Regions from separate parts of the Amycolatopsis sp. WAC 04197 genome, predicted to be linked through region 2. Evidence: riboswitches for the same ligand, from Rfam matches in the RefSeq annotation. Region 2 holds a riboswitch; the other holds the start of a gene.
The links. Region 2 has a riboswitch for glycine ahead of gcvP (aminomethyl-transferring glycine dehydrogenase). Riboswitches for the same ligand answer to the same signal wherever they lie in the genome.

Region 1 (11,504 bases), on a different contig from region 2:
GCACTTCCTCGCCGGTCAGCTCGCCGGACTGCGTGAGCTGACCTACTTCTTCGCGCCGAACATCAACTCCTACAAGCGGTTCGTGCCCGGGAGCTTCGCGCCGACGGCCGTCGCGTGGGGCACGGACAACCGCACCTGTGCGCTCCGCGTCGTCGGGCACGGGGACTCGCTGCGCACGGAGAACCGCGTCCCCGGCGGCGACGTGAACCCGTACCTCGCGGTGGCCGCGCTGATCGCGGCCGGGCTGCACGGTATCGAGAACGAACTGGAGCTGGAGCCGGAGTTCCAGGGGAACGCCTACGGTTCCGCCAAGCCGACCGTGCCGACCACCCTGCGGGAGGCCGCAGCGCTGCTGGACGGGAGCGAACTCGCGAGGTCCGCGTTCGGGGACGAGGTCGTCGACCACTACCTGAACGCGGCGAAGGTCGAGCTCACCGCGTACGACGCCGCCGTCACCGACTGGGAGAGGATCCGTGGCTTCGAACGGCTCTGAACCCCTGATCGGGCTCACGTCCTATTTGGAACCCGCGAAGTTCCTGGTGTGGGAGACCGAAGCGGCGCTGCTCCACCGCGTCTACGTCGACGGGATCGTCGCGGCGGGCGGGATCCCGGTCCTGCTGCCACCGGTGAGCGAGGCACACGATCGGCTGATCTCCGCCGTGGACGGACTCGTGCTGGTCGGCGGCGCGGACGTCGACCCGGCACGTTACGGCCAAGAGCAGCACGCGACGACGTACACGAGGCCGAACCGGGACGCGTTCGAGTTCGGGCTGCTGCGGTCCGCTTTGGACAGTGGGAAACCGGTGCTCGGCGTGTGCCGCGGGCTGCAGGTGCTCAGCGTCGCGCTGGGCGGCACGCTCGTCCAGCACCTGCCGGAGACGGTGGACAGCAAGGATCACCAGCCCGCGCCCGCGACCTTCGGCACCACTACGGTGACGCTTGCCGAGGGCAGCCGCGTCGCGTCGATCCTCGGCACCGAGACCAAGGTGCCGTGTTACCACCATCAGGCGATCGACAAGCTCGGTGACGGGCTGGTCCCGGCCGGCTGGGCCGCCGACGGGACCATCGAGGCGGCCGAGCTGCCCGGCGACGGGTTCGTCCTCGGCGTCCAATGGCATCCCGAACAGAACCCCGACGACATCAGGCTTTTCGAAGCGCTGGTGAAAGCTGCGAAGGAGCGCGAATGACCACGTTCGAGGTGATCAACCCCGCCACCGAAGAGGTGGTGAGGTCGGTCGAGCTGACCTCGGCCGAGGAGACCGACGCGGCGATCGCCCGCGCGCACGCGGCGTTCCCCGCCTGGCGCGCGGTGGCCCCCGGCGACCGGGCGCGGCTGCTGCGCCGGTTCGCCGACGCCGTCGACGCCGACATCGAGAACCTCGCCGCGCTTGAGGTCGCCAACGCCGGCCACACGATCGGCAACGCGCGCTGGGAGGCGGGCAACGTCCGCGACGTGCTGACGTACTACTCGGCATCGCCCGAACGGCTGAGCGGCAAGCAGATCCCGGTGCCCGGCGGTGTGAACATGACGTTCCACGAGCCACTGGGCGTGGTCGGGGTGATCGTGCCGTGGAACTTCCCGATGCCCATCGCGGGCTGGGGATTCGCGCCGGCGCTCGCCGCCGGGAACACCGTCGTGCTGAAACCCGCCGAACTCACCCCGCTGACCGCGATCCGCCTCGGCGAACTCGCCCGCGAGGCGGGGATCCCCGAAGACGTCTTCCAGGTGCTCCCCGGCAAGGGATCCGTGGTGGGGCAGCGCTTCGTGGACCATCCGGCGGTGCGGAAGGTGGTGTTCACCGGCTCCACCGAGGTCGGCAAGCAGATCATGGCGGGCTGCGCCGCGCAGGTGAAGCGGGTGACGCTGGAGCTCGGCGGCAAGAACGCGAACATCGTGTTCGCCGACGCCGACCTGGAGAAGGCCGCCGCCACCGCGCCGTACGGCGTCTTCGACAACGCCGGGCAGGACTGCTGCGCGCGGTCGCTGATCCTGGTGCAGTCGAGCGTGTACGAGAAGTTCATGGAGCTGCTGGAACCCGCGGTGAACGGCGTCGTCGTCGGGGATCCGCGGCTGGAGGTCACCGAGATGGGCCCGCTGATCTCGGCGGGGCATCACGCGAAGGTGTCGTCCTATGTGGACGATTCCGCGCCGGTCGCCTTCCGGGGCAACGCGCCCGTCGGTCCCGGGTACTGGTTCGCGCCGACCGTCGTCACCCCGCCGGACCTGCGGCATCCGCTGGCGTCCGAGGAGATCTTCGGTCCGGTCGTCGCCGTGGTCCCGTTCGACGGCGAGGCGGACGCGGTGTCCATGGCCAACCGGACCGAGTACGGGCTGTCCGGCTCGATCTGGACCCGCGACGTCGGCCGCGCCTTCCGCGTCGCGCGCGGTGTCGAGGCCGGGAATCTGTCGGTCAACTCGCATTCGTCCGTCCGGTACTGGACGCCGTTCGGCGGGTTCAAGCAGTCCGGGCTGGGCCGTGAGCTGGGGCCGGACGCCGTCGACGCCTTCACCGAGACCAAAAACGTCTTCATCAGCACGGAGGAATAGGAATGGTTCAGCGTTTCGAAGGCCGCGTCGCCGTCATCACCGGCGGCAGCAGCGGGATCGGCCTCGCCACCGCGCGGCGGCTGGCGAGCGAAGGCGCGAAGGTCGTCATCGGCGACATCTCCGCCGAGGCGGGCAAGGCCGCGGCCGACGAGGTCGGCGGCCTGTTCGTGCAGGCCGACGTCACCGACGCCGAGCAGGTCGAGGCCCTGTTCCAGACCACTGTGGACACCTTCGGCTCGGTCGACGTCGCGTTCAACAACGCCGGTATCTCCCCGCCCGAGGACGACTCGATCCTCACCACGGGCATCGACGCGTGGGAGAAGGTGCAGAAGGTCAACCTGACGTCGGTGTACCTGTGCTGCAAGGCGGTCCTGCCGCATATGCAGCGGCAGGGGAAGGGCTCGATCATCAACACGGCGTCGTTCGTCGCGGTGATGGGCGCGGCGACGTCGCAGATCTCGTACACCGCGTCCAAGGGCGGGGTGCTGGCGATGAGCCGGGAACTGGGCGTGCAGTTCGCGCGGGAGAACATCCGGGTGAACGCGCTGTGCCCGGGTCCGGTGAACACGCCGCTGCTCAAGGAACTGTTCGCGAAGGACCCGGAGCGGGCCGCGCGGCGGCTGGTGCACGTGCCGGTCGGGCGGTTCGCGGAGCCGGAGGAGATCGCGGGCGCGGTCGCGTTCCTGGCGAGCGATGACGCCTCGTTCATCACGGCTTCGCAGTTCCTGGTGGATGGCGGCATCTCGGGCGCCTACGTCACGCCGCTCTGACCCCTGCCCGCATTTAGTCCTCTAAATGCGGTGCTCCTCGGCTCCTCTGTCCGTGAAGGCCTCCTTCCCTACCTTGAGAGTAGGGAAGGAGGCTTCACGGACTCGGGGCCGGCCGTCGCGCTCGGTCCGGGGGGGGCCGAAGGACGCTTTCCCCTCGTCTCATGCGGTGAAGGGCCCTTTCACCCCGGGCCCAGTTGACCCGGCGCGTTTAGTCCTCTGAATGCGGGCCGTCACTCGCCCCGGTGGCCGGGACGGTGACCCGCTGACCTGCGCGGACATGTCCCGCCTGTGCGCCGACATGGTGATGGAGAACGCGTAACTCGCGTGATCGGGGCCGTGACTCGCGTGCTTGGAGCCGTAACTCGCGTGATCAGAGCCGGAACTCGCAAGTGACGTCGTCGGTGGGAAGTAGACGCGCGCTGAACAGGCCAGGTACGGTGTGCGCACAACTGCAGATCGGGCCGTCGAGCTGGAGCGGGAGAGCCCCCACGAACGTGGTGGGGCACCGAAGGAGCAAACTCCCCGGAATCTCTCAGGTACCCACTACCGCTTCACGCGAGGCCACTCTGGAAAGCAGGCGCGCAAGTGCGCCTCACCCAAGGTGAAAGCCACCCTCATCGGTGGTGAAACTCTCAGGTGCCATGACAGAGGGGGAGTTCCCAGCGCACCGGTCTATCCGGCGCCTGACCCAAGGAGCTCCCTTGACCAGTACGTCCTTCGACGACCGGCACATCGGCCCCTCGGAGTCCGAGCAGGCCAAGATGCTCGCCGAGGTCGGCTTCGGCAGTCTCGATGCCCTGGTGCAGGCCGCGGTGCCGTCCGCGATCCGCGTCACCCGCGACCTCGACCTTCCCCCCGCCGCGTCCGAAGAGGACGCCATCGCCGAGCTTCGCGCGCTCGCCGCGCTCAACAAGCCGATGACGCAGATGATCGGCCTCGGCTTCCACGACACGGTCACCCCGGCGGTCATCCGCCGCAACGTGCTGGAGAACCCGGCCTGGTACACGGCGTACACGCCGTATCAGCCGGAGATCTCGCAGGGCCGTCTCGAAGCCCTCCTCAACTTCCAGACCATGGTCTCCGAGCTGGCCGGTCTCGCCACCGCGAACGCCTCCCTGCTCGACGAGTCCACCGCCGTCGCCGAGGCCGTCATGCTGATGCGCCGCGCGTCGAAGGCGAAGTCGAACAAGGTCGTCCTCGACGCCGAATGCCTGCCGCAGACCATCGCCGTCGTCCGCACCCGCGCCGAGGCCATGGGCGTCGAGGTCGAGGTCCGCGACCTGCTCACCGGCCTGCCGGAGGAGTTCTTCGGCGTCGTCGTCCAGTACCCGGGCGCTTCCGGCGTGCTGCGCGGCGCGGGCTTCTACTCCGCCATCTCCGAGACCGCGAAGGCCGCCGGCGCGCTGTACACCGTCGCCGCCGACCTGCTCGCCCTCACCCTGATCACCGCGCCGGGTGAGTTCGGCGCCGACATCGCCGCCGGTTCCACTCAGCGCTTCGGTGTCCCGCTCGGCTACGGCGGCCCGCACGCCGGGTTCATGGCCGTCCGCGCCGGGCTCGAGCGCTCGCTGCCGGGTCGTCTGGTCGGCGTTTCGGTCGACGCCGACGGCAACCCCGCGTACCGCCTCGCCCTGCAGACCCGCGAGCAGCACATCCGCCGCGAGAAGGCCACCTCCAACATCTGTACCGCGCAGGTCCTGCCCGCCGTGCTCGCCGCGATGTACGCGGTCTACCACGGTCCGGACGGCCTCAAGCGCATCGCGACCCGCGTCCACGAACTCGCCGCCGGACTGGCGGGAGCCCTCCGCGAGGGCGGCGTCGAGGTCGTCCACGAGGGCTTCTTCGACACCGTCCTCGCCCGCATGCCCGGCCAGGCCGAAGCGGTCGTCGCGGTCGCGCGGGAGAACGGGATCAACCTCGGCCCGGTCGACGCCGACCACGTCCGCATCGCGGTCGACGAGGTCACCACGCCCGCGATCATCGCCAAGGTGCTCAACGCGTTCGGGATCGAAAACCAGGCCGGAAGCGCCCAGGCCCTGCCCGCGGGCCTCGGCCGCCAGAGCGAGTACCTCACCCACGAGGTCTTCCACTCGCACCGCTCCGAGACCGCGATGCTGCGTTACCTGCGGAGCCTTTCGGACCTCGACTACGCGCTCGACCGCGGCATGATCCCGCTCGGCTCCTGCACGATGAAGCTCAACGCCACCACCGAGATGGAGCCGATCAGCTGGCGCGAGTTCGCGGGGATCCACCCGTTCGCGCCCGCCGACCAGGCCGAGGGCTACCACACCCTGGTCGAGCAGCTGTCGGGCTGGCTCGCCGAGGTCACCGGCTACGACAAGGTGTCGCTGCAGCCGAACGCGGGCAGCCAGGGCGAGCTCGCCGGTCTGCTCGCGATCCGCGCGTACCACCACGCCAACGGCCAGACCGAACGCGAGGTCTGCCTGATCCCGTCGTCCGCGCACGGCACGAACGCCGCCTCCGCGGTGATGGCCGGGATGCGCGTCGTCGTGGTCAAGTGCACCGACGAGGGCAACGTCGACCTCGATGACCTGCGCGCCAAGGTCGACGCCCACCGCGACACGCTGTCCGCGATCATGGTCACGTACCCGTCCACGCACGGCGTGTACGAGAACGGCATCGACGAGCTGGCCAAGATCGTCCACGACGCGGGCGGCCAGGTCTACGTCGACGGCGCGAACCTCAACGCCCTGCTCGGGCTCGCCAAGCCGGGTGAGTTCGGTGGCGACGTCTCGCACCTGAACCTGCACAAGACCTTCTGCATCCCGCACGGTGGCGGCGGCCCCGGCGTCGGCCCGGTCGCGGTGCGCGCGCACCTCGCGCCGTACCTGCCGAACCACCCGCTGCTGGAGAAGGCCGGACCCGAGACCGGTGTCGGCCCGATCAGCGCGGCCCCGTACGGCTCGGCGTCGATCCTGCCGATCTCGTGGGCGTATGTCCGCATGATGGGCGCGGGCGGGCTCACCGCCGCGACGCAGGTCGCCGTGCTCGCCGCGAACTACGTGGCCGAGCGCCTCAACCAGCACTACCCGGTGCTCTACACCGGCCAGGACGGCCTGGTCGCGCACGAGTGCATCCTCGACCTGCGCGGGCTCACCAAGGAGACCGGCGTCAGCGTCGACGACGTGGCGAAGCGCCTGATCGACTACGGCTTCCACGCCCCGACCATGTCGTTCCCGGTCGCGGGCACGCTGATGGTCGAGCCGACCGAATCCGAGGACCTCGGCGAGATCGACCGCTTCATCGCGGCGATGATCGCCATCCGCGCGGAGATCGACGCCGTCGCGCAGGGCAAGTGGGCCGCGGACAACAGCCCGCTGCGCAACGCCCCGCACACCGCCGAGACCCTCGTCGGCGAGTGGGACCTGCCCTACGACCGCGAACTGGCGGTGTACCCCGCCGGAGTGAACCGCAAGTCCAAGTACTGGCCTCCGGTGCGCCGCATCGACGGTGCGCGCGGGGACCGTAACCTCGTCTGCTCCTGCCCGCCGCTCAACGCCTACGAGAACTGAGGCACTTGATGTCGAAAGAGACGTCCCTGCACGGAGTCCACAAAGGACTGGGTGCGCTGTTCACCGATTTCGCGGGCTGGTCGATGCCGATCCGCTATTCCAGCGAACTGGCGGAGCACAAGGCGGTCCGCGAGGCCGCCGGCCTGTTCGACCTGTCCCACATGGCCGAGATCGAGGTGACCGGCCCGCAGGCCGCCGACACCCTCGACTACGCGCTGGTCGGCAACCTGTCCGGGGTCAAGCCGGGCCGGGCGCGCTACACGATGATCTGCGACGAGAACGGCGGCGTGCTGGACGACCTGGTCGTCTACCGCCTCGCTGACGAGAAGTTCCTGGTCGTGGCCAACGCGGGCAACGCCGCCGTGGTCGCCGACGCGCTGGCCGAGCGGGTCTCGGGTTTCGACGCGGTCGTCGAGAACAAGTCCGAGGACGTCGCGCTGATCGCCGTCCAGGGTCCGAAGGCCGTCGAGATCCTCGGCGCCGTCACCGACGCCGACCTGGGCGCGCTCAAGTACTACGCGAGCGTCCCGGCCGTCGTGAAGGGCCACGACGTCCTGCTGGCCCGCACCGGCTACACCGGCGAGGACGGCTTCGAGCTGTACGTCCCGGCCGGTGAGGCGCCCGCCGTCTGGCGCATCCTCACCGAGGCTGGCGAGCCGCACGGCCTGCTCCCGGCGGGTCTCGCCTGCCGCGACACCCTGCGTCTCGAAGCCGGAATGCCGTTGTACGGCAACGAACTCAGCCTCCAGCTGAGCCCGTTCGAGGCCGGACTCGGCCGGGTGGTCAAGTTCGAGAAGCCGAACGACTTCGTCGGCAAAGCCGCGCTCGAAGAGCTGTCCAAGAAGGACGTTCCCCGGGTCCGTGTCGGGCTCAAGGGCTCCGGCCGCCGCGCGCCGCGTCACGGCTACACCGTCCTGGCGGGCGAGACCGAGATCGGCGAGGTCACCAGCGGTGCCCTCTCGCCGACGCTGGGTTACCCGATCGCCATGGCCTACGTGGACCGGGAGCACTCCGAGCCCGGCACCGAGCTTTCCGTCGACATCCGGGGCCGGATCGAGCCCGTCGAGGTCGTCGCCCTGCCCTTCTACTCCCGCGCCTGAAAGGCCCTTCCGACATCATGAGCATTCCCCAGGACCTGAAGTACACGAAGGAACACGAGTGGCTGAACGTCGCCGACGGCGTCGCCACCGTGGGCATCACCGCCTTCGCCGCCGAGTCGCTCGGTGACATCGTGTTCGTCCAGCTTCCCTCGGTCGGCGACACCGTCACCGCGGGCGAGGTGTTCGGCGAGGTCGAGTCGACCAAGTCGGTCAGCGAGCTGTACGCACCCGTGGACGGCGAGGTCGTCGAGGTGAACGAGGCCACAACGGACACCCCCGAGCTCATCAACTCGGACCCGTACGCCGAAGGATGGCTCCTGAAGGTGCGTCTGACCGGCGACGTGCCCGCCCTGCTCGACGCCCAGGCGTACGCCGTCTTGACCCAGGAGAACTGAGATGTTCAACGCTGCCCTGTCCGATGTGGACCCCGAGGTCGCCACCGCCGTCGCGGCCGAACTCGACCGGCAGCAGTCGACCCTGGAGATGATCGCCTCGGAGAACTTCGCCCCGGTGGGCGTGCTCGAGGCGCAGGGTTCGGTGCTGACGAACAAGTACGCCGAGGGCTACCCCGGCCGCCGCTACTACGGCGGTTGTGAGCACGTCGACGTCATCGAGCAGCTGGCGATCGACCGCGCGAAGGCCCTCTTCGGCGCCGAGCACGCCAACGTCCAGCCCCACTCGGGCGCGCAGGCCAACGCCGCCGCGATGGTCTCGGTGCTCAATCCCGGCGACACCATCCTCGGTCTCGACCTCGCCCACGGCGGTCACCTGACCCACGGGATGAAGATCAACTTCTCGGGCAAGCTCTACAACGTCGTCGCGTACCACGTCGACAAAGAGACCGGGATCGTCGACATCGAGGAGATCGAGCGCCTCGCCAAGGAGCACAAGCCGAAGCTGATCATCGCCGGCTGGTCGGCGTACCCGCGTCAGCTCGACTTCGCCGAGTTCCGCCGTATCGCCGACGAGGTCGGCGCGAAGGTCATGGTCGACATGGCGCACTTCGCCGGTCTGGTCGCGGCCGGGCTGCACCCGAGCCCGGTGCCCTACGCCGACATCGTCACCACGACCACGCACAAGACCCTCGGCGGTCCGCGTGGCGGCATCATCCTGTCCCGCCAGGAACTCGCCAAGAAGATCAACTCGGCGGTGTTCCCCGGCCAGCAGGGCGGTCCGCTGGAGCACGTCATCGCCGCCAAGGCCGTCGCGCTCAAGATCGCCGCGAGCGAGGAGTTCCGCGAGCGCCAGCAGCGTGTGCTCGAAGGCGCGAAGATCCTGGCCGACCGCCTGTCGCGCACGGATTGCAGCGAGGCCGGCGTCCGCGTGCTGACCGGCGGGACCGACGTGCACCTCGTGCTCGTCGATCTGGTCAACTCCACTTTGGACGGTCAGCAGGCCGAGGACCGGCTGCACTCGGTCGGTATCACGGTCAACCGCAACGCCGTCCCGTTCGACCCGCGTCCGCCGATGGTCACCTCCGGCCTGCGGATCGGCACCCCGGCGCTGGCGACCCGCGGTTTCGGTGCCGAGGACTTCGCCGAGGTGGCCGACATCATCGCCGAGGCGCTGCGCCCGGACTTCGACGAGGACCTGCGCCAGTCGCTGGCCTCCCGGGTCGAACTGCTGGCCAAGAAGCACCCGTTGTACGCGGACCTCAACCGATGAGCGCGCTCCCCGAGGGGCGCAAACTTCTCCGGCTGGAAGTCCGCAACGCGCAGACCCCGATCGAGAAGAAGCCGCCGTGGATCAAGACCCGTGCGCGCATGGGTCCGGAATTCACGGAGCTCAAGGGTTTGGTCAAGCGTGAAGGCCTCCACACCGTGTGTGAGGAGGCCGGTTGTCCCAACATCTACGAGTGCTGGGAAGACCGCGAGGCGACGTTCCTGATCGGCGGGGACCAGTGCACGCGCCGGTGTGACTTCTGCCAGATCGACACGGGCAAGCCGGAGGCGCTGGACCGGACCGAGCCGCGCAAGGTGGCGGAGTCGGTGCAGGCCATGGGCTTGCGCTACTCGACGGTGACCGGTGTCGCGCGTGACGATCTGGAGGACGGTGGTGCGTGGCTGTACGCGGAGACCGTCCGTCAGATCCACGCGTTGAATCCGGGCACCGGTGTCGAGCTGTTGATCCCGGATTTCAACGCGGATCCGGACCAGCTGGCCGAGGTGTTCGGTTCGCGGCCGGAGGTTTTGGCGCACAACGTGGAGACGGTGCCGCGGATCTTCAAGCGGATCCGGCCGGGTTTCCGGTACGCGCGGTCGTTGGAGGTCATCACGAAGGCCCGCGAGGCCGGTCTGGTGACGAAGTCGAACCTGATCCTCGGTATGGGTGAGACGCCGGAGGAGGTGGCTCCGGCGATGAAGGATCTGGTCGACGCGGGCTGCGAGATCCTCACGATCACCCAGTACCTGCGCCCGTCGCCGCGGCATCATCCGGTGGACCGCTGGGTCAAGCCGGAAGAGTTCGTCGAGCATTCGAAGGCGGCCGAAGCGATGGGCTTCGCTGGTGTGATGGCCGGGCCGCTCGTACGCTCGTCGTATCGGGCCGGTCGCCTTTTCGCCCAGACGAAGGCCCACCGCGGCGAAGCGCTGTCGGAGAATTTGGCCCATCTCGCCGCCGAAGGGCCCGCGGCCCAAGAGGCCAGCTCACTGCTGGCCAGATAGGAAGGAGGGCAGATCAATGGCGATCAGCGTCTTCGACCTGTTTTCGATCGGCATCGGCCCCTCCAGCTCCCACACGGTGGGCCCGATGCGCGCCGCACTGACCTTTGTGGACGGTCTGGCGGCCGACGGTGACCTCACCGCGACGGCACGCGTCCAGAGCGAGCTTTTCGGCTCGCTCGGCGCGACCGGGTTCGGGCACGGCAGCGACAAGGCCGTGCTGCTCGGGCTGTCCGGGGAGCGTCCGGAGGAGATCGACACCGACACCGTGCCCGGCAAGATCGCGGCGATCCGCGAATCCTGCCGGCTGAAGGTGCGGGGCGAGCACGAGATCGTGTTCACCGAGGACACCGACCTGACCATGCACCGGCGGAAATCCTTGCCGGCGCACCCGAACGGGATGATCTTCCGCGCGTTCGACGCCGACGGGAAGGTGCTGCGCGAGCGCACCTACTACTCCGTCGGCGGCGGGTTCGTCCGCGACGAGTCCTACGAGACCGACACCGTCGTCGTCGAGGACTCGACGAAGCTGGAGTTCCCGTTCCGCACCGGCGCGGATCTGCTGAAGCACTGCGAGGACACCGGGCTGTCCATCAGCGAGATCATGCTGCGCAACGAACTCGCATGGCGCACCCGCGAGGAGATCCGCGAAGGGCTGCTGGAGATCTGGCAGGTCATGGCGGAATGTGTGCGCAACGGCTGCGAGCACGAGGGCGTCCTGCCGGGCGGCCTGAAGGTGCCTCGGCGCGCGAAGGCGTTGCACGAGAAGCTGCTCGCGGAGGACGGCGTCGGCGATCCGCTGTACGCGATGGACTGGGTGAGTCTGTACGCACTGGCGGTCAACGAGGAGAACGCCGCGGGCGGCCGCGTCGTCACCGCGCCGACCAACGGCG
Region 2 (11,504 bases):
AGGACGCCAGTACCAGCGGGCCAAGTCCTCGTGAGTGGTGAGAGCGGTTAGCACCAACCGTGTCCGACGGTTCGGCGTGATCCGACGGACGACACACGTGACGGAATGGACGACACGCGTGCCCAGACGGACGACTCGCGTGATGTCCCTCCAGACACTCGTGTTGTCCGTCCGATCACGCGTGTCGTCCACCTGATCACGCGAGACTCCCGATTCGGTCCCAGCCTCGTGAGTGTTGAGGACGGTAAGAGCCGTCCTCAACACTCACGAGGAGAAGGTGTCCGGGTCCGGGCCGGTGCGCGTCCCGTCGTCGAACTCGGCGAGCGCGGCGAGATCGTCTTCGGCGAGTTCGAAGTCGAAGACGTCGAAGTTCTCGCGGATCCGGGACGGTGTCACGGATTTCGGGATCGCGACCGTGCCGAGTTGCAGATGCCAGCGCAGCACGAGCTGTGCCGGGCTCTTGCCGTATTTGGCGGCGAGGGCGGTCAGCGTCGCGTCCGAGAGCAAAGATCCCTGCGCCAGCGGGCTCCACGCCTCGGTGACGATGCCGTGCTCGGCGTGGAACTCCCGCAACGCCTTCTGCTGAAGCCGGGGATGCAGCTCGACCTGGTTGACCGCGGGCACGATCCCGGTCTCGTCGAAGAGCCGCCGCAGATGCGGGACGTGGAAGTTCGACACCCCGATCGCGCGCACCCGGCCGTCCGCGTAGAGCTTTTCCAGCGCACGCCAGGTTTCGACATACTTCCCGCGGGCGGGCATCGGCCAGTGGATCAGGTAGAGGTCGACGTGGTCCAGCCCGAGCTCCGCGAGGCTCGCGTCGAACGCCCGCAGCGCCTCGTCGTAACCGTGGCCCGGATTCGGCAGTTTCGTGGTGATGAACAGTTCCTCGCGAGGGACGTCCGATGAGCGGATCGCCTCACCGACACCGGCTTCGTTCCGGTACGACGCGGCGGTGTCGATGCTGCGGTACCCGGCCTCGATGGCGGTCCGGACGACCTTGGCCGTATCGCCCGCGGGCACCTGCCAGACGCCGAAACCGAGTTGTGGGATGGCTACCTCGTTGTTCAGGACGACGGAAGGCACGGCCATGGAAGGGAAATCCTCACTGGGTTCGGCGGCAGGGCTTCTTGCCACGCATCATTCCACCCCGCGCGCGGCATACGCGCGCAAATACTCCGCCGTGTCCGCGTCCGCCGGGAAGAACGACTCGATCACCAGCTCGGCGACCGTGACATCGAGCGGCGTGCCGAAGGTGGAGACCGTGCTGAAGAACGTGAGTTCGGCGTCCTCGTGCCGCAGTCTCAGCGGGACGAAGATGTCACCCGGTCCGGGGACCTCCACCTCGGGGACGGGATCCGCGCACGGATAGGCGCGCAGTTCCTCCAGCAGTTCGGTCAGCATCGGGTCGGCGGTCTGGATCACCTGACGCCGCAGCCTGCCGAGCAGATGGGCCCGCCACTCCCCCAGATTCAGCACATGTGGCGCCATCCCGTCCGGATGCAGCGTCACCCGCAGGACGTTGACCGGCGGCGTCATCAAGGCGGGCGACACCAGGTCGGTCATCAGCGAGATGCTCGCGTTGGCGTCGACGAGGTTCCACCAGCGGTCGACGACGGCGGCCGGGTACGGCTCGTGGCCGGTCATCAGCTGGCGCACCGCCTTGCGGACCGCTTCCAGCTCCGGGGCGGCCAGACCGGTTTCGGCGTACGCGGGCGCGTATCCCGCGGCCAGCAGCAGCTGGTTGCGTTCCCGCAAGGGCACCTCCAGATGTTCGCCGAGCCGCAGCACCATCTCGCGGCTGGGCTTGGACCGGCCGGTTTCGACGAAGCTCAGGTGCCGGGTGGAGATGTCCGCCGAGATGGCGAGATCCAGCTGGCTGATCCGGCGGCGGTCACGCCATTCACGGAGGAGTTCGCCGACGGGGCGGCCCGCGCTCACTGTGGTCGTCACGATCACGAACCTACGGCTCCGCGCGCGGAGCCGCCATTACCTCAGGCGTAATCGACGGGACCCGCTCCCGGCCGACAGAGTTGCGGCATCGGTTACCCCACAACAGAACGAGGAGACACCATGTCGGACATCCAGCGCGTCGCCGAGCAGTACATCGCCGTGTGGAACGAGACCGACGCGGACAAGCGCCGCGCCCTGATCGCCGAAGTCTTCACCGAGGACGCCGCCTACACCGACCCGCTCGGTGCCGTGACCGGCCACGACGGTGTCGACGGCTTCATCGCCGGCGCGCAGGCCCAGTTCGCGGGCTTGAAGTTCAGCCTGCCCGCGGCGCCCGACGCGCATCACGACATCGCGCGGTTCCAGTGGTACCTCGGCCCGGAAGGCGCCGAGGAGCCGCTGGCGATCGGGTTCGACGTCATCACCGTCGAGGACGGCCGGATCAAGCAGGTGCTGGGCTTTCTCGACAAGATGCCCGGCTGACGATCAGGCGAAGGCCTCCGGCGGCGGACAGGAGCAGACGAGGTTGCGGTCCCCCGCGGCCCCGTCGATCCGCCGCACCGGGGGCCAGATCTTCGACGCGGTGAAGCCGGCCGGGAAGACCGCGATCTCCCTGCTGTACGGGCGATCCCACTCGCCCGCGAGACAGCGCGCGGTATGCGGCGCGTTCCGCAGCGGGCTTCCCTCCAGCGGCCACTCCCCCGCGGCGACCTTCTCGATCTCGCCGCGGATCGCGATCATCGCGTCGCAGAACCGGTCGAGTTCACCGAGATCCTCGCTCTCGGTGGGCTCGACCATGAGCGTTCCCGCGACCGGGAAGGACATCGTCGGCGCGTGGAGCCCGTAGTCGGCCAGGCGCTTGGCGACGTCGTCCACGGTGACGCCGGTCCGTTTGGTGAGCGCGCGGAGATCGAGGATGCATTCGTGCGCGACCAGACCGTCGTGCCCGGAGTACAGCACCGGGTAGTGCGCGGCGAGACGTTTGGCGACGTAGTTGGCGTTCGCGACCGCGGTCAGCGTCGCCCGCTTCAAGCCTTCGGCGCCCATCATCCGGACGTAGGCCCAGGAGATCGGGAGGATCGACGCGCTCCCCCACGGCGCGGCGCTGATCGGCCCCACCCCGGTGGCCGGGCCCGCGTCCGGCTGCAGCGGATGGTTCGGCAGGTACGGCGCCAGATGCGCACGGACGCCGATCGGCCCGATGCCCGGCCCGCCGCCACCGTGCGGGATGCAGAAGGTCTTGTGCAGGTTGAGATGCGAGACGTCGGCGCCGAATTTCCCGTACTGCGCCACCCCGATCAGCGCGTTCAGGTTCGCGCCGTCGACGTACACCTGGCCGCCCGCGTCGTGCACCAGCGCGCAGACCTCGCGGACGGTGTCCTCGTACACGCCGTGCGTGGAGGGATAGGTGATCATGATCGCGGCGAGGTCGTCCGCGTGCTCGTCCATAGTGGACTTGAGATGACCGAGGTCGATGTTGCCCTCGTCGTCGCATTTCACGACGACCACCCGCATTCCGGCCATCACGGCGCTGGCGGCGTTCGTCCCGTGCGCGCTGGAAGGGATCAGGCAGACGTCACGTGCGGCGTTCCCGTGTTCGCGGTGGTACGCGCGGATGGCCAGCAGCCCGGCGAACTCGCCCTGGCTTCCGGCGTTCGGCTGCAGGGAGACCGCGTCGTAGCCGGTGATCCCAGCGAGCCAGCGCTCCAGATCCTTCACGACGGTGAGCAGGCCGGCCGCGTCCTCGGCGGGCGCGAACGGATGCAGACCGGCGAACTCGGGCCAGGTGATCGGCTCCATCTCGGCCGTGGCGTTGAGCTTCATCGTGCAGGAGCCCAGCGGGATCATGCTCCGGTCGAGCGCGACGTCCTTGTCGGACAACGCCCTCAGGTACCGGAGCAGCGCAGTTTCCGAACGGTGCGCGTGGAAGACCGGATGGGTCAGGTAGTCGCTGGTGCGGCGCAGATCCGGCGGGAAGCCGTCCGCGGTGTCCGCGTCGAGCGAGTCCACATCGGACACCGCGACCCCGAACGCCTTCCACACCAAGGAAAGATGCTCACGACTGGTCGTCTCGTCGCAGGCGACGGCGACGTGGTCGGAGTCCACGAGCCTCAGGTTGACCCCGAGTTCCCGCGCCGTGCCGACGATCCCCGCCGCGCGGCCCGGGACGGAAACCGTGACGGTGTCGAAGAATTCGCAGTGCACGACGTCGACACCGCTTTCGGCGAGGCCCGCCGCGAGCACCGTGGCCATCCGGTGCGCGCGGTTCGCGATGGCGCGCAGCCCTTCGGGACCGTGGTACACCGCGTACATCGACGCGATGACCGCCAGAAGCACCTGGGCGGTGCAGATGTTGCTCGTCGCCTTTTCGCGGCGGATGTGCTGTTCACGGGTCTGCAGCGCGAGCCGGTACGTGGGAGCGCCGTCGGCGTCCTTCGACACCCCGACCAGCCGTCCGGGCAGCTGCCGTTCGAGCCCCTGCCGGACGGCGAGGTACGCCGCGTGCGGCCCGCCGAAGCCCATCGGGACCCCGAACCGCTGCGTCGACCCGATGGCGACGTCGGCGCCGAGTTCACCGGGCGACCGCAGCAGGGTCAGCGCGAGCGGATCCGCGGCCATCACCACGGCGGCGCCGAGCGCCTTGACTTCGGCGATCGTGTGGTCCCATTCGCGGACGACCCCCGAGGCGCCCGGATACGACAGCAGCACCCCGAAGAAGTCGCCGCCGAGCCCGAGCCCGGTGATGCCCTGGGACAGGTCCGCGGTCACCAGGTCGATGCCCAGCGGTTCGGCACGGGTGCGCAGCACCTCGATCGTCTGCGGAAGGGTGTCCTCGTCGACCACGAACCGGCTCGATTTCGCCTTGCCCGCCCGGCGGACCAGCGTCATCGCCTCGGCCGCGGCGGTCGCCTCGTCCAGCATGGACGCGTTCGCGATCGGCAGCCCGGTCAGATCGGCGACCATGGTCTGGAAGTTGAGCAGCGCTTCGAGGCGCCCTTGCGAGATCTCCGGCTGATACGGCGTGTACGCGGTGTACCAGGCCGGGCTCTCCAGCACGTTGCGGCGGATCACCGGCGGGGTCACGGTGTCGTGGTAGCCGAGGCCGATCATCTGGACCATCGGCCGGTTGCGCGCGGCCAGTGCGCGGAGCTCGGCGAGCGCGCCGGTCTCGGTGGCGGGTGGCGGCAGATCCGGCGGGGTCGCGGACTCCCGCAGCGACGCGGGGACGGCCCGCTCGGCGAGCTCTTCGAGGGAGGTGACGCCGACGACGTCGAGGATGCGCGCGAGCTCTTCGGCACCGGGACCGATGTGCCGGTCCGCGAAGGGGGTTCCGGATTCGAGAGCGGCCAGTGAAACAGGCTCCATCGGGGACCTCCCAAGACGCGGGGGTGGGGCCGGGACGGATTGTCCTGGCCCTCCCCACTCTGTCCGTACCCCCGAGGGGGCGCCTGAGAGTTTCGCCCGAGTGTTGAGCCGGGCTTGCACCGTCGGCGGGGCCGCCAGGCTGTGACCTGGCGAACCACTTTCCAGAGGCGTCTCTTCCGCGCGGTCCAGGGTGCCTGAGAGGTTCCGGGGAGGACTTGCTCCTTCGGCGCCGAGCTCAACGGTTATCGACTCGGTCTCTCCCGCGCGGATTCGTCGACCGCGGAAGTGAGCCTACCCTGCCGCTCGCGCGGCCTCATGATCAGCCGGTGCGACGGGCGTTGCGGCGCTGCGTGAGCTCGTCCGGCGTGACCGTTTCGATCACGCCGCCGTCGGCCCGTTCGGCCGGGAACTCGTGGATGGTGCCGCTGATCTCCTGCATCGCCCCGCTGACCGCGATGCCGAAGACGCCCTGCCCGCCCTGGAGTAAATCGACGATCTCTTCGGGCGAGGTGCACTCGTAGACGGTGGTGCCGTCCGAGAACAGGGTGACCTTGGCGAGGTCGCGGACGCCTCGCAGGCGCAGGTGGTCGACGGCGACGCGGATGTTCTGCAGGGAGACGCCGGTGTCCAGCAGCCGCTTGACCACCTTCAGGACGAGGATGTCCTTGAACGAGTAGAGCCGCTGCGAACCGGAACCGTGCGCCGTGCGGATGCTCGGCGCGACCAGCTTCGTACGGGCCCAGTAGTCGAGCTGCCGGTAGGTGATCCCGGCGATCTGGCAGGCGGCCGGGCCGCGGTAGCCGACGAGTTCGTCCGGGAGGGAAGAGTCGGGGAACAGCTCGCCCTGCTCGCCGTCAGCGACCGGAACGAGCGGCTCTTGAGGGCTACCAGCCTCGACCACGCCATGCCTCCCCTCGCCCGACCTGGCGGCCGGCGAACAAAGCCGCGCGGACCCACGGGAGTCCGCACCGGAGTTCCTCGTCAAGACGAATGCCCCAGACATCCGAATCACACCTTGGCGATTCACCTTCATTGACGGTAAGCGCGTCCGGCAAACCGGTCAACGCGACGCGCGGTCGGCCTCAAGCTCTTCTTGAGGCTTGTCGAGGACAGTCCCCCGTTCGGCCGCATGGTTGCCGGATTTACTCAGCCGTGTTAATTTTTACTCATGCAAGTAAATCCCTCCACCCAGAGTGCCCTGCAAGAGGTCCAGGCGGAGCTGGGGCTCTCGGTCACCGAGGCGGCCCGGCGGGCCCAGATCGTCGGGGCCGCGATCGCGACGATCGCCGACTTCGGCTACCACAAGACGTCGTTCGCGAAGATCAAGGAGCGGGCCGGGCTGTCCAGCACCCGGATCATCTCCTACCACTTCACCAACAAGGCCGGCCTGATGCAGGCCGTGGTCACCACCGCGACCGGGATGAAGGACAAGTTCCTCGAGGAGCGCATCGAGGGCACGACCGACCGCGCCGGGCTGCTGCGCGGCTACATCGAGGCGGAGATCGCCTTCCTCGGCTCGTACCCGGAACTGGTACGGGTCATGGTCGAGATGGCTTCGAGCGGCTCGGACGCCGAGGGCTGGTTCATGTCGGCGCCGCTCGTCGAGGAGTTCCGGACCGGACGGCTCGAACGTCAGCTGCGCCAGGGCCAGCAGGAAGGCGCTTTCGGCGACTTCGCGGCGGACGTGATGGCGCTGTCGATCGCGCAGGCCATCGACGGCGTCGCGGCGAAGTTCGCGGCGGATCCGAAACTGGACCTGGAGCGGTACGGCCGGGAGCTGGCGGACCTGTTCCTCAAGGCGACCGCCGCCTGATCCGCATTCAGAGGACTAAACGCATACGAAGAAGGGGCGGCACCACCAGGCGCCGCCCCTTCGATCGAGTTCTCGGGATCAGGTGTCCGCGCCGCGGAAGTCCTCCGGCGAGACCGAGTCGAGGAACTCGCGGAACTTCTCGACCTCGTCCTCCTGCTCGTCGGGGATGATGAGGCCCGCCTCCTCCAGCACCGCGTCGACGGCGTGGATGGGCACCCCCACCCGCAGCGCCAGCGCCACCGAATCGCTCGGCCGCGCCGAAACCCGGATGTCCCCGTCGAAGACCAGTTCCGCGAAGAACGTGCCTTCCTTCAGGTCGGTGATGACGACCTGTTCCAGCTCACGGCCCAGTGCGCCGATGACCTCCTTGAGCAGGTCATGGGTCAGCGGACGGGCCGGGCGGACTCCCTGCTGCTCCAAGGCGATGGCGGTGGCCTCCACCGAGCCGATCCAGATCGGCAGGTAACGCTCGCCTTCGGTTTCCCGCAGCAACAAGATCGGCTGATTCGCGGGTAGCTCCACCCGCACGCCGACGACGCGCATCTCGCTCATCGGGCTTCGCCTCCCTCTCGTGCGCACGGGCTGCAACGCTTGTCTCGACGACCAAGCGACGGTAGTCCCGACGCTACCCGTCTTCCGAGCGCTGTGCTCGCTGTCTCCGACATTCTCGGTTCGCCCGTGGCAAACCCGACTCTCACGGTACGGCATAGGGTGCCGAACATTCAGGCATTGACAAGTGGCCGCACAACGGCTCCCGGTCCCCTGGAACCGTTCAACCGCCCGTGACAGCCCGTATTCCGGCCTTCACCAAGAGCGTGTGCAACGCCACGGTCAAGGCGGCGAGCTCCCGGACGACTTCGTCGCCCCTCGCCTGGGCGTCCTCGTCACGATGCCGATACACCGGGGTCACGATCTGCTCCAGCAGGCCGACCTCGCGGTCGGCCGCGGCCCGGAAGGCACGCAGATGTCTCGGCTCGATACCGAATTCGGTCATCGCTTTCACGGTCTTCGCCACGAGGACCGCGTCGGGGTCGAAGAACCCCGCCGCACCTGGGCGCACCAGACCGTATTGCCGCAGCTCAGCCAGGGTGGCGGCGTCGATGCCGGCCTGGCGGAGCAGATCTTCCTCGGTCAGCCTGATCTCGCGATCGGTCTCGAAGTCCCCGGGGGACGGCAGTCCGCCGTTCTCCCCGGGGGCGTCGAGTGAAACGAGTTTCCGCGGCAGCCTCGGCATCGCCGCTTCCGGCGCGGCGCCCCGATCCGCCGCGTCCAGCTGTTCCTTGATGACCTTCAGCGGCAGGTAGTGATCCCGCTGGGCGGACAGGACGAACCGCAACCGCTCCACGTCCGCCGGAGCGAACTGCCGGTACCCCGACGGGGTCCGGCCCGGCTGGACCAGACCCTCCGCCTCGAGGAACCGGATCTTGGAGATGGTGACATCGGGGAAGTCGCCGCGCAGCTGCGCCAGCACGGCCCCGATGCTCAACCCATCGCGCTGCGAAGCATCCCGATCAGGCCGCCCGGCCGCCGTCACCGTGCCCCCTGGCCCCCGGAACCCGGGCCGGTCAGGAAGACCAGGCGGAACTTGCCGATCTGCACCTCGTCGCCACCGGCGAGGACGGCCTGGTCGACCGGCTCGCGGTTGACGTAGGTGCCGTTGAGGCTGCCGACGTCGATGACGACGAACTCGCCGCCCTCACGGCGGAACTCGGCGTGCCGCCGGGAGACCGTGACGTCGTCGAGGAAGATGTCGCTGTCCGGGTGCCGTCCCGCGCTGGTGGTGTCGCGGTCCAGCAGGAAGCGCGACCCCGCGTTCGGGCCCCGCTTGACGACCAGCAGCGCGGAACCCGCGGGCAGCGCGTCCACACCCTGGACGGGGGCCTCGGCAGCCGGAGGAGCCTCAGTGCCTTCGACGTCGGCCAGGAAGTCGGCCCGGAAGACAGAAGTCCGCTCCGGAGACTGCTCCGGGGGAACGCCGGGCCCGTCGTTCGTGCTCACCTGAGCTCTCCTAACGCATGTGTGTTGCCACTACTCAAGAACGTGTGGAGGTCAAACGTACCGTGCCTGATCGAATCTCCGGCCCGCGGCTCCCCCTACTCTTCCCGAAGGGCCACGGCCTGCGGCTATTCCTTGATCAGCGCCTGGTACGCCTCGGCCTCCAGCAGGGATTCCACCGAGCTCGCGTCGTCGAGACGGAGCTCGATCAGCCAGCCTTCGCCGTACGGGTCGCTGTTGATCAGCTCGGGCGACTCGGTCACCGCGTCGTTGACCGCGACCACCTCGCCGTCGAGCGGGGCGAACAGCTCCGAGACGCTCTTGGTCGACTCGACCTCGCCGAACGCGTCGCCCGAGCCGACCTGCTTGCCGACCTCGGGCAGTTCGACGAACACCACGTCACCGAGCTGGTCCTGGGCGTACTCCGTGATGCCCACGCGCACGAGCCCGCCGTCGCGCACGGAGACCCACTCGTGCTCCTCGGTGTACCGCAGTTCTTCTGGAGTGGACAACGCCGCTCCCCTTTCTGATGCCCTCACTCGAAACCGACGCGCGCAGTTTCCCATCCCGCCGGGTCACGCGCCCGGCGCCTCCCGCGACACGCCGGGAGCGGCCGGGCGCAGCGCCCGTACGGTCTGGACGACGTACAGCACGCCTGAATAGACGTACAGGACCGCACCCCATGCCGTGAAGGCGTAGCCGATCGGCCGGGCGATCGCGGCGATGTCGGAGCCGCCCTGGGTGAGCAGCAGGAACGGGAAGGCGTACATCAGCACGAAGGTGGCGCCCTTGCCGATGTAGGTGACCTCCGGCGGGGCGAACCCCCGCCGCCGCAGCAGCAGGACGCAGACGCCGAGGACGGCCTCCCGGACGACCAGCGGGACCACCAGCCACCACGGGATGATGTCGCGGATCAGGAAGGCGATGAGGGTCGCGAGGATGTAGAGCCGGTCGGCCGCGGGGTCGAGCAGCTGGCCGAGCCGCGACATCTGGTTGAGCCAGCGGGCGAGTTTGCCGTCGAGCCAGTCGGTGAGCGCGCTGAACACCAGCAGCGCGAGCGCCCAGCCGTCCTCCTTCGGGCCGAGGAGCAGCCACAGGAAGACCGGCACCCCGGCGAGCCGGAGGATCGAAAGCATGTTGGGGACGTTCAGGGCCTGCCGCAGCAGGGAAGGTTCTTCGCTGGTCACGCTCGGTTCGGGGGGCGTACTCACCCGCTCAGCCTAGCCAGCGGCGGCAGGTCCTCCCGCGTCAGCTGGCCCGGGTGTGCGTCCAGCCGCGGCGTTGCAGGTCCGCGCTGGTCAGCGCCACGGGCCTGCCCCGGTGGTCGGTGCCCATCCAGCGATGGTGGCCCGCCGAGTTCTCCAGGACGTACGGGCGGCCGCCACACCAGACGACGGTGCACGGGGCCGTCGGGGGAAGCTCCGTGCTCGCCGGTGCGGTGGCCTGGGGTGACGCGGGGTCGGTCTGTTCGTCGGTCTTCATCGCTCTCACGGTTTCGGTGACGGGGACTGGGACACGCCGGAGCGCTACTTGTCTTTTCGGCAGAACGGGGCCGCGCGTTAACGGCTCGGCGCCGGATTCGTCCGATCGGTTCGCGACGACAGCAGGGTGTTGCCGCGCCGTGAACGGCATATTAATTGTCCACAGTGGACAGTGATTGCCCGGTCCTCGCGTATCGCGGCGACGGGGCCGCGATAGCCTCCCGCGAACCGAACGTGGCTCAATGCCACGACATCGGGCCCGGCCGGGTCAGAATGGGCCGGCCACGACCGGCCGACGAAAGGATCGCCTTGCCCGTCTCGACGACCACGGGGACGTGGCGGCGCCTGTTCGCGGTCTGCGCCGTCGCCGGAACGCTCGCCGCCTGTTCGGGCGAAGCCCCGCCACCGCCTGTCACTTCGACGCCGGTCTCATCGCCCGCGATCCCCACGACCGCGTCCAGCGTTTCGGTGCCGCCGATCCCGTCCCAAACCGCGCCGAGTCCGTCCGCCGCCCCGACTCCCGCCCCCAAACCGAAACCCGCTGAACCGGTACAGGGTTCCTGCGGGACGGTGACCGCGGCGAGCGGGCTGACCTTGCAGGTGCTCAACGGACCCGGCGTCTCCTGCGCGGAGGCGACCGGGATCGTCGACGCGTTCCACAAGAGGATCGCCGGCCGTCAGTCCGCGGGCTCGGACGAGCCGGTCAGCGAGACCGTGGACGGCTGGCTGTGCGTCTCCGGAGCTCCCGCCGCACAGGGCGGCACGAGTTGCAGCAAGGGCGAGCAGAACGTGTTCGCCGCCGTCGTCCCCGTCGAATGAACCATCCCGAGAAGAAGGGCCCATGAAGAGCCTCGCCGTGCTTCCCGCCGCGTTCGCCGTCGTCCTGCTGAGCGGTTGCG

Region 1: it holds a riboswitch for glycine, as region 2 does, so the genes downstream of both, gcvP (aminomethyl-transferring glycine dehydrogenase) here and gcvP (aminomethyl-transferring glycine dehydrogenase) in region 2, are expected to answer to the same signal.

What each region holds. Positions count from the first base shown of each region.
Region 1 covers NZ_QHJK01000010.1:206,793-218,296, reverse strand. Annotated here, with positions in the region: gene DMC64_RS33555 (glutamine synthetase family protein) at 1-493, shown strand, start outside; gene DMC64_RS33550 (gamma-glutamyl-gamma-aminobutyrate hydrolase family protein) at 474-1,187, shown strand; gene DMC64_RS33545 (aldehyde dehydrogenase) at 1,184-2,548, shown strand; gene DMC64_RS33540 (3-oxoacyl-ACP reductase) at 2,551-3,318, shown strand; glycine riboswitch at 3,875-3,976, shown strand; gene gcvP (aminomethyl-transferring glycine dehydrogenase) at 4,020-6,851, shown strand; gene gcvT (glycine cleavage system aminomethyltransferase GcvT) at 6,860-7,951, shown strand; gene gcvH (glycine cleavage system protein GcvH) at 7,969-8,346, shown strand; gene glyA (serine hydroxymethyltransferase) at 8,348-9,616, shown strand; gene lipA (lipoyl synthase) at 9,613-10,614, shown strand; gene DMC64_RS33510 (L-serine ammonia-lyase) at 10,631-11,504, shown strand, end outside.
Region 2 covers NZ_QHJK01000003.1:731,126-742,629, forward strand. Annotated here, with positions in the region: gene DMC64_RS16380 (aldo/keto reductase) at 265-1,089, opposite strand; gene DMC64_RS16385 (helix-turn-helix domain-containing protein) at 1,138-1,956, opposite strand; gene DMC64_RS16390 (nuclear transport factor 2 family protein) at 2,071-2,433, shown strand; gene gcvP (aminomethyl-transferring glycine dehydrogenase) at 2,437-5,316, opposite strand; glycine riboswitch at 5,488-5,589, opposite strand; gene DMC64_RS16400 (MerR family transcriptional regulator) at 5,636-6,217, opposite strand; gene DMC64_RS16405 (TetR/AcrR family transcriptional regulator) at 6,485-7,129, shown strand; gene DMC64_RS16410 (bifunctional nuclease family protein) at 7,208-7,681, opposite strand; gene DMC64_RS16415 (MerR family transcriptional regulator) at 7,902-8,663, opposite strand; gene garA (glycogen accumulation regulator GarA) at 8,660-9,127, opposite strand; gene gcvH (glycine cleavage system protein GcvH) at 9,253-9,636, opposite strand; gene DMC64_RS16430 (CDP-alcohol phosphatidyltransferase family protein) at 9,700-10,335, opposite strand; gene DMC64_RS16435 (hypothetical protein) at 10,373-10,606, opposite strand; gene DMC64_RS16440 (hypothetical protein) at 10,845-11,135, opposite strand; gene DMC64_RS16445 (hypothetical protein) at 11,176-11,424, shown strand; gene DMC64_RS16450 (hypothetical protein) at 11,447-11,504, shown strand, end outside.